2 regions of the Arthrobacter sp. KNU40 genome follow, and region 2 is predicted to be linked to the other one. Evidence: riboswitches for the same ligand, from Rfam matches in the RefSeq annotation. Region 2 holds a riboswitch; the other holds the start of a gene.
What was found. Region 2 has a riboswitch for thiamine pyrophosphate ahead of thiO (glycine oxidase ThiO). Riboswitches for the same ligand answer to the same signal wherever they lie in the genome.
Positions count from the first base shown of each region.

Region 1: another riboswitch for thiamine pyrophosphate. It lies ahead of ACSKT0_RS22155 (ECF transporter S component); the one in region 2 lies ahead of thiO (glycine oxidase ThiO).

Region 1 is NZ_CP195850.1:4,759,277-4,763,978, forward strand. It holds gene ACSKT0_RS22150 (ABC transporter ATP-binding protein) at 1-1,431, opposite strand, end outside; gene ACSKT0_RS22155 (ECF transporter S component) at 1,431-2,060, opposite strand; TPP riboswitch at 2,135-2,271, opposite strand; gene ACSKT0_RS22160 (NUDIX hydrolase) at 2,474-3,220, shown strand; gene ACSKT0_RS22165 (DUF4235 domain-containing protein) at 3,272-3,532, shown strand; gene mnhG (monovalent cation/H(+) antiporter subunit G) at 3,529-3,999, opposite strand; gene ACSKT0_RS22175 (monovalent cation/H+ antiporter complex subunit F) at 3,989-4,267, opposite strand; gene ACSKT0_RS22180 (Na+/H+ antiporter subunit E) at 4,264-4,702, opposite strand, start outside.
Region 2 is NZ_CP195850.1:3,783,720-3,788,421, reverse strand. It holds gene ACSKT0_RS17560 (RNB domain-containing ribonuclease) at 1-1,404, opposite strand, end outside; gene thiE (thiamine phosphate synthase) at 1,442-2,131, opposite strand; TPP riboswitch at 2,158-2,277, shown strand; gene thiO (glycine oxidase ThiO) at 2,269-3,573, shown strand; gene thiS (sulfur carrier protein ThiS) at 3,570-3,806, shown strand; gene ACSKT0_RS17540 (thiazole synthase) at 3,810-4,616, shown strand; gene ACSKT0_RS17535 (4a-hydroxytetrahydrobiopterin dehydratase) at 4,677-4,702, shown strand, end outside.

The DNA.
Region 1 (4,702 bases), 980 kb from region 2:
CTGGCCGAAGGTGGGTTCGTCCAGCACCAGGACGCGTGGGTGCGCGGCGAGCACTGTGGCCACGGACAGCCGGCGCTTTTCGCCACCGGAGAGCGTGTACGGGTTGGCGTCCACGAGATGCCCCAGGCGCAGCCGTTCCAGCAATTCGTCCACCCGTTCCTCTCCATGGCCAAGGTGTTTGGGGCCGAACATGAGCTCGTCGAGCACGCGGCCGGTCACGAACTGGTGCTCAGGCTCCTGGAACACGGTCCCTATGCGGGAGATCAGCTGCTGGGCCTTCCACTTGAAGGGGTCGTTACCAGCGCCGTCGCTGAGCCCGACGGCGGCAGTCACCGTGCCGGACACCGGCGCCAACAAGCCCGCGAGGGTCAACGCGAAGGTCGATTTTCCGGCGCCGTTGGGACCGGTGATGGTCAGTGCCTGCCCGGCGAGCACTTCGGCGTCGAGTCCGGACTGCACAGGAAGGGGCGGGATGGTTTTGAACCCGCGGCGCCGTGGCCGTTCGCGGGACACCGCGAGCTCCTGCGTGGCGAGCAGCAGCTCCCCAGCGTTCCGGGGGCCGGCCCCCGAGCCATAGCCTGTTCCTGAACGTGGCCGGGTGGCCGGCACGTACCCGGGCACCCACACGCCCGCAGCAATGAGCATGTCCCTTGCTTGAGCCAGAACCGTGTCCGGATCGCCGTCCAGAAGCACCGCAGGCGTCGACCCTCCCGCGGACGAGGAGCTGCCCGGCTGGAGCACCACGATCCGGTCCACGAGGTCTTTCCAAACCGAGACCCGGTGCTCCACCACCACCAACGTGGCGCCGGTCTTGTCCAGGCAGCGGGCGACGGCATCGCGGACCTCCAGTACGCCAGCGGGGTCCAGGTTGGCGGTCGGCTCGTCCAGGAGGATCAAGCCGGGCCGCATCGCCAGGATGCCGGCGAGCGCAAGGCGCTGCTTCTGCCCGCCCGAGAGGGCCGAGGTCGGGTGGTCGAGCGCAAAGTTGCCGCTCGCACTATTCCGCAGCCCGACGTCGTCGAGCGCTTCATGGACCCGCGTCCAGATCTCTTCCCGCGGCACGCAAAGGTTCTCGGCGCCGAACGCGACGTCGTCGCCCAACCGGGAAAGCACCACCTGGGTTTCGGGGTCCTGTTGCATGAGTCCGGCACGGCCCCGCTGGGCCTTCGGCGAAACGCCGTCCACCAGCAACGAGCCGGTCTCGTCGGCGTCGTCACCTTCCTCGCCCAATACGCCCGCCAAGGCGTGCAGGAGCGTCGACTTGCCCGCGCCCGAGGGGCCGAGCAGGAGCACACGCTCGCCTGGGCGGATGTCCAGGTCGAGGGCGTGGATGGCCTGCGTGGTGCGGCCAGCGTGCCGCCAGCCCCAGCCTTGCGCGGAAATGGCGGCGGGTCGCACAGTAGCAGGGGTGCCGGAATCAGGACTGGGCATCAGGAAAAGACGGGCTCCGAGGCGGCCTTGCGGGACGCGAACGCGCTCAGGACACCGGTCTTGGCCAGGCCGCGGGTCGCGATCCAGGACAGGGCTCCGGCAATGACGGCACCGGAGATCGTGCAGAACACGATGTACGCGAGCTTGTCGACGGGTTCGTAGGCGATGTTCCAGCCCCACGGCAGGAAGGAGTCGTTCAAACCACAGAACAGGCCCGCGCCGGCACCGGCCAGCAGGGACACCGGCAGGTTGAACTTCTTGTACATGAAGGCCAGGAAGATGAGTTCCGCGCCGAGACCCTGGAGCAGGCCCGAGATCAGGACCGTGGTGCCGTACTGCGAACCCATGATGAGCTCACTGGTGGCGGCCACCGTCTCGCAGAAAATTGCCGCACCGGGCTTGCGGACGATGAGCATGCCCAGCACTGCCGGAATCATCCAGCCACCGGCGATCAGGCCGCTCAGCGGCGGGTAGCCGGCAGACATAGGCGTAGCAACCAGAGCCATCTGGTCCCATGCCCAGAAGATCACGCCACCGGCGATCGAGATCAGTGCCGCCACGACGATGTCCACGACGCGCCAGTTGTAACCAGGCTTGGTGAGGCCCGGCCTTGCAGAAATACCAGTCATTTTGTCCTCCTGAGGAACAGGAGGGGAAAGTGTTTCCGGTTGCCTGCGAGCGGCTTCCGCCGCGCCGGTCCGGACACTATGAGAACTCGACTCCCTTGCGCCGGTACTAGCCGGATCAGGTTCGAGGGTCTGCGGCTGTCCGCACTCTCAGCGCCCGTCATCCGTACCGCATTGCTGCGAGCCCGACGGCGGCGCTCCCCTGTCGTTATCAATCCACCCTTTTGGGCGTGGTTCAGTTTACACCTTGGCGGGGTTGCGGGCGCTGTGCTGGCCTACGCGGAACGGTCACACGACGGATTCTGCTGGATCACTCGCCGGCCGGACGCGGGCAGGGCCCGGAATGGCGCGGGCGGGCGCAGAAGCTGGGAGAATGATCCAGCAGAATGTGACGCAACGCGGGCAAAGGAGCGGTCTTGGCAGGCATTGACGAAGCGAACAGCACCACGGTGGCCGAACCTAGGCTCGCCGCGAGCGTGATCCTGGTCCGCGAGGCCCCCGTTCACACGGTTCAGTCAGACCCGGAGGTTCCGGCGGATGCCGGGCGCGGCCTGGAGGTGTTCGTGCAGCACCGCGTGACCACGATGGATTTCGCCGCGGGCATGGTCGTCTTCCCCGGGGGACGAGTGGACCAGGCGGACAGCTCCGGCTGGGACTTCGAGGACGACGTCGTCGAGCGGCACACCGCCGCATGGCACCGGAGCAGCATCGCCGTCGAGCCCGCTTCGGCCCGGTTCAACGCCGGCCGGGTGCTGGCGGCCGCACAGCGCGAGGTGTTCGAAGAGGCCGGGCTGAAGCTCGACGCCGCCACCCTCCGCCCGTGGGCCAACTGGGTCACCCCCGCAGACCAGCCCAAGCGCTTCGACACATACTTCTACCTTGCCTGCCCGCTTTCCGGTGCCGAACCAAGGCACCAAACCACGGAAGCGTCATCGTCCTTGTGGATGCCGGTCCGCGGGATCCTGGATGCCGAAGCCGCCGGAACCCTTAAGCTCATGCCGCCCACGTTGGCGCTGCTGGATGAGCTCCTCGCTCTCGGCACGGTGGAAGCGATACTGGCCGAGGACCGTGACATCGTGCCCGTCCGTCCAAAGCCTGGAGCTTTGGAGGAGTTCTTCCGGCTGAGGCGCCAATCCCCAACCGTTGCTCCGGAACTGCCCTGAAGTGGGGTTAGGCTGGGGACGGTCCTGTTTCCTCCCGCAAGGAGTCCCGGAATGAACCTCCTCATCAAGCTGCTCGGCACTGGCGTCAGCATCGGCGCAGGCTTTGTCGGCACCAAGATCGTCAATGCGTTGTGGGAAAAGTCGACCGGCAAGAAGCCTCCCAAGGGTCACGACGACATGGAGGCAAGCCTGCGCTCGGCGCTGACCTTTGCGCTGATTTCGGCGACCGTCAGCGCAGTCATCCAGGTTTTCGCAAGCCGCAGTACACAGCGCGCCATCTCGCGTTTCTCGAAGACGCAGGACATCGTCTAGGCTGACGGCCCGCCGTCCCGGCCGTTCGCCGCTGGGCTCCCGCCGTTCCCGGTGTGGGGCATTGCCGGTCCCGTTTCCTGAGCTTTCTCCGCTGCCCGTTGACCGGCAGCCCGCAGCACCACGGCCTCAAGTTCGTCTATGCTCAGCAACTCGCGGTGGAGGTGCTTGGTCCGGTAGCCTGCGCGGCCCACCATGTGTGCGGATACGGGCACGGTCAGCAGCTGGAAGATCCAGGCCACCGCCAGGATCGGCCACACCCACCATTCGCGCATCTGCAGCCCGATGGCCGCCAAGACGAGGAACAGCCCCAACACTTGCGGCTTGGTGGCCGCGTGCATGCGGCTCATGAGGTCCGGGAACCGCAACAGGCCGATTGCCGCGCCCAATGACATCAGCGCACCAACAATCAGCAGCACTGCGGTGACCGCATCGATCACTGCGTCAACTCCGGTGGCATTAGGAGTCATTGACCTGTCCCCTTCGGTCGGCCACGAAGCGGGCCACCGTCACCGAGCCAACGAACCCGATCAGCGTCAGCGCGACGAGCAGCACGAGGTTGTTGAGGTGCCTGTTGACGGCCATGTCGATGGCCAGCGCGGCGCCCAGTATGGCGAGCAGGACGTCCGAGGCAAGCACCCGGTCCAGCAGGGACGGCCCGACGGCGATCCGGTAGATCGCGCCTGCCGCCGCGAGGCTGAGAATCACCGCCGTGACGATCAGCACGATGTCTTTCATGAGCCAACTCCCCTCGTCGCAGGCCAGCCTTCGGCCTGGAGTGCGTCCATTTCCGCTCGGGTACCCATGATCCGGATCAGCGAGGCCTCCGTGTCCTGGACTTCCTTGCGCAGCTTGGCGGTGTCCACATCGTTGCGGACATTGAGCCCGTGGATATAGAGCGTGGACGTTGAGCGATCCACCTCCACCACCAAGGAACCCGGAATCAGCGAAATCACGTGGCCTGTGGCGGTCATTATGAGGTCGGAATGGCTACGCAGGGGAACCGCGACCACGGCATTGGTTACCGAAGGCCCCCGGAATACCGCGAGGTACATGACTTGGAAGCTCGCGGCCACCACTTTGGCAAGGAACACCCCGGCGAAAGGAATGGCGCGCAGCACATTGAATCGCCCGCTGAGCTCCACAGGAGGCAAGTAGAAGACCCTGGCTACC
Region 2 (4,702 bases):
CGGCTCGGCGATCTGGACGATGCCGTAGGGGCCGTGCGGGGCTCCGTTCCCATTGCCATTACCGTTGTTGCCATTGGCGCTGTTCCCGTTACCGTTTCCGTTGTTCTTGGCGGGCTTCGATCCGGAAATCACTACGGCGTCGAATTCCTGTCCGATGTGGTTCACCAGGAGCGCTGCCTCCACCGTGTCCAAGGCCAGGCGTTCCATTTTGGCGGCAAGCTGGTCGGAAGACGCCATGATCACCGGCAGGGTCGGCAAAGCATTCCGGGCCCATGCAGGGATCTCTGTTCCATTACTCAGAGCTTCGCAGATGACCAGCACAAAACGATCGACAAGCCGGCGCAACGGCGCGGTGGTGTGGGCATAGGGTGCCCCGATGGCTGACTGCATGACGCTGCCCGGTACCTCGCCGTCGAAGGGTGTGTAGCCGGCACCACGGAAAAGCAGCCCTGCTGAATGGAGGATGGCCAGTTGCCGGGGGTCCTTGGCATCGAGGGTCCGCAGGTACGCTCCATAGCTCGTCCCCTCGGTCCAGGGCTTGCCGAGCGCCCCCGTTTGCCGTTTGAAATGGAGCAGCGAGCGCTCATCGGGGGCCGGCATGGTGCGCAAAATCCCCACTTTGCCATCGAGCATCAGCTGGGCGGCGGCCATCCCGGTCATGAGCGAAATCTGGGCGTTCCAGTCCTCAACCGGCAGCGAGGGGGCTGCGACGATCCTGTACCCCCCGCCGTCGGGCAGTTGGACGATTTCCTGTTCAGGCATGTTCAGGCTTGCGCCGCCGCGGCGGCGTTCGAGTTCCACCCGCTTGAGCCCGACCTCCTTGAGCAGCTGCAGGATGGGATCAGCCCTTCCGGAATCGATCTCCGCCTGCACACCCTTGTAGCTGAGTTTGGCGCGGCTGCGTACGCTTGCCCGACGCACGGAGACGGTGCGGAACTCTGCCTCGGCATCGAGTTCGAAGTCCCACACGAACGCGCCGCACGTCTGGCCGGCCAACAGGCTTCCGGCATGCTCGCTGATGATCTCGGGGTGCAGCGGTATGCGGCCGTCCGGGGCATAGTACGTTTGCCCGCGGTGGCGGGTCTCGGCGTCGAGCGCTCCTCCCGGGGGTACAAAGGAGGGCACATCGGAGATGGCGTAGAAAACCCTGTAACCATCGCCGGACCTGTCTATAAAGAGGGCCTGGTCGAGATCCGTGGAAGAAGCCGGGTCGATCGTGATGAATGGAACATCCGTGAAGTCCTGCGCCGGCAGGGCGTGTCCGGAAACCGCGGCTTCAGCGTCGCGCAGCGCTTCAGCGGGATAACCTGCGGGCAGCTCGAGTTCAGTCCGCAGCGCCGCCAGCGCTTCCGCAAGCTGGTTCGACGTTTCGCTGACATTCGGGGCTATCCGCTGGTGTGACACGAAAGTCAGGGTAACTCCAAAATCTCGCGGCGTCTCGCTAGGCCGCCGCTGCGTCCAGGGCAGCCAGGAGCGCCTGGGCAGCTGCCGTCGGATCCTGCGCTTCGGTGATTGCCCGCACCACCACGATGCGGCTGGCGCCGGCCCTAACTACCTCTTCCACGTTGCCGAGATCGATCCCGCCGATCGCAAACCAGGGGAGCACGACGCCCCCGACGGTCTCTTCGTCTGCCTGCTTCACCGCGTTGGCAGCGTACTTCACCAGATCGAGCCCGACGGCGGAGCGTCCCGGCTTCGTGGGGGTGGCCCACACCGGCCCGACGCAGAAGTAGTCCAGGCCGCTGCGGCCAGGCGACGCGGCGATGGCGGCGTCAATCTGTTCCGGCGTGTGCGTGGAGAGGCCGATGATGGTGGGGTCGTGGAGCAATTTCCGGGCAGAGCGCAGCGGAATGTCCTTTTGGCCGATATGGAACACCGGCGCGCCGGAGAGGGATGCTACGTCCGCGCGGTCGTTGACTGCCCAGAGACGGCCGTGACGATGGGCCACGGATTGCAGGATCTCCAGGAGTTCGAGTTCTTCCGCCGCTTCAATCGTCTTGTCGCGCAGCTGGATGATGTCCACGCCGCCTTCGAATGCGGCATCGACAAACTGCTCAAAATCACCCTGTGGTTTGCGGGCGTCGGTGCAGAGGTACAGGCGGGCGGTGGTGTGGACATCGTGCTGGGTCATGGAAACAGAGTAGTTCCTCTAAACTGGGCAGGTACCGCGGGAGCCGCGGCGGCAGTCACAATCGCCGCGCGGCTGAGAGGGCTTCAGCGCCGACCGCTTGACCTGATCCGGCTAATACCGGCGTAGGGAAGGACTCCATGGACGAAGTGAACAGCCAGCACGAACCCCTGCGCGCGGATGTCGCGGTGATCGGGGGCGGTGTCATTGGCCTCGGCATCGCGTGGGAAGCCCGCAGATCCGGCCGTTCGGTTGCCCTCATCGATCCCGCACCAGCCAGCGGCGCTACGTTCGCGGCGGCGGGAATGCTGGCGCCGGTCAGCGAATTGCACTACCAGGAAGAGGACCTCCTGGAGCTAATGCTCGAATCGTCGGTATTGTGGCCGGACTTCGAACGCAATGTGACCGGCTCGAGCATCGGCCGCAGCACGGGTTACCGTACGACGCCGACCCTCGCCGTCGGCGCGGACGCTGCGGACCGCCGGGCGCTCGCCGATCTCCGGGATGTCCAGCTGGCCAATGGCCTGGTGGTGGAATCCGTGCGGTTGCGCGAGGCGCGGGAGCGTGAGCCGCTGCTGAGCCCGCAGATTTCCTGCGCCTTCGACATCCCGGGCGACCACCAAGTGGATCCACGCCGGCTTTCGGCCGCGATTCTGGGCGCGCTGGCAGACCACCAGCCCGGCGATTCCAGCTGGATTCCGGGGGCCGATGACGGTTTTGCGATCCACGACACTGCGGCGGGCCTCCTGTGGGAGGACGGGCGCGTCGTCGGGGCCGTGCTCGGCTCAGGAATCGAAGTGCTCGCCACGGAAACAGTGGTAGCCAACGGACTGGATGCCGCCCGCTTGAACGGCCTGCCGGAGGGATTGTCACTCCCGCTGCGTCCGGTCTATGGCGACATACTGCGGTTGCGCGTCCCGGAGCACCTGCAACCCCTGGTCACCGCCACGGTCCGGGGAATGGTGCGCGGAGTGCCCGTCTATATCGTGCCCCGCGACGACGGGACGGTGGTGATCGGCGCGACGCAACGTGAAGACGGCTTGTCGGCGTCCGGGGGATCGGCCAACCCGGTGTCAGCCGGTGGTGTGTACCAATTGCTCCGCGACGCCCAGGTACTTGTCCCGGCTGTGGCCGAACTGGAACTTCTGGAAGCAACTGCCCGAGCGCGCCCGGGCACTCCGGACAATGCACCGCTGCTGGGCCGCGTGGAAGGTCGCGAAAGAACCGTGCCCGGCCTCATCGTGGCCAGCGGCTTCTTCCGCCACGGCGTACTCCTCACTCCGGCAGCGGCGAAGATCTGCGTCGGGCTCATGGACGGCACCGCGGATCCCCGGTGGAACAAATTCCGCCCGGACCGCTTCTCCCACCAGCTTTCAGCGGCACGGGCCTCAACAGACGGCCCATCGGCCGGTACCTCAAATCCCCTTCCGAAGGACCACGCATGAACATCAAATTGAACGGCGCAGACCACACACTGAGCGACGACGCGTCTGTCACCACCCTCGTCAGCCACGTCACCGGACGTGTTGTGGACTCCAGCGGCCAGGCGGCTGACGGACGCAAGATCGGCGTCGCCGTCGCACGCAATTCCGAAGTGGTCCCGCGCAGCCAGTGGGCTGCCACCGCGCTCGCAGAGGGCGACGAACTCGAAATCGTTACCGCAGTACAGGGAGGCTGAACCATGACGACAGCAAGCACACACGAAGCAAGCACCCGAACCGACGCCCTGGTGATCGACGGTGTCGAGTTCGGCTCTCGCCTCATCATGGGCACCGGCGGAGCCCCGAGCCTGGACGGCCTGGGGGCGGCGTTGCTGGCCTCGGGCACCGAACTCACCACCGTTGCCATGCGGAGATACTCGCCGACCGAAACAGGTTCGCTCTTCCAGTTGCTCGTGGACCATGGCATCCGTGTCCTGCCCAACACGGCCGGCTGTTTTACCGCCAAGGATGCTGTCATGACAGCCGAGCTTGCACGGGAGGCGCTGGAAACGGATTGGGTGAAGCTCGAGGTCATCGCCGACGAACAGACGCTGCTGCCTGACGCAGTGGAGCTCGTGGACGCAACGGAGAAGCTGGTGGACCGCGGCTTCAAGGTCTTCGCCTACACCAACGACGACCCCGTGCTGGCGCTTCGATTGGAAAACCTCGGAGCCACAGCGGTGATGCCCTTGGGCGCGCCTATCGGCACCGGACTGGGCATCCTGAATCCCCACAACATCGAACTCATTGTGTCCCGGGCTTCTGTGCCGGTAGTACTCGACGCCGGCATCGGAACCGCGTCCGACGCCGCACTCGCCATGGAGCTCGGTTGCGACGCCGTGCTGCTGGCAACCGCGGTGACCCGTGCGCAGAACCCGGTGCAGATGGGCGAAGCCTTCAAACACGCTGTCATCGCCGGTAGGCTGGCGAAGCAGGCCGGCCGCATCCCGCGCCGGGAACACGCCCTGGCGTCCTCGGCGATGGAAGGCCGGGCCGAGTTCCTCTAGAGGCCTACGCTGGCCGCTCCGGGGATTCCTGCGAATTCCACGTCAGCGAAGGAGCCCCGGATGGCCGGCAAAGATGACATCCTCAG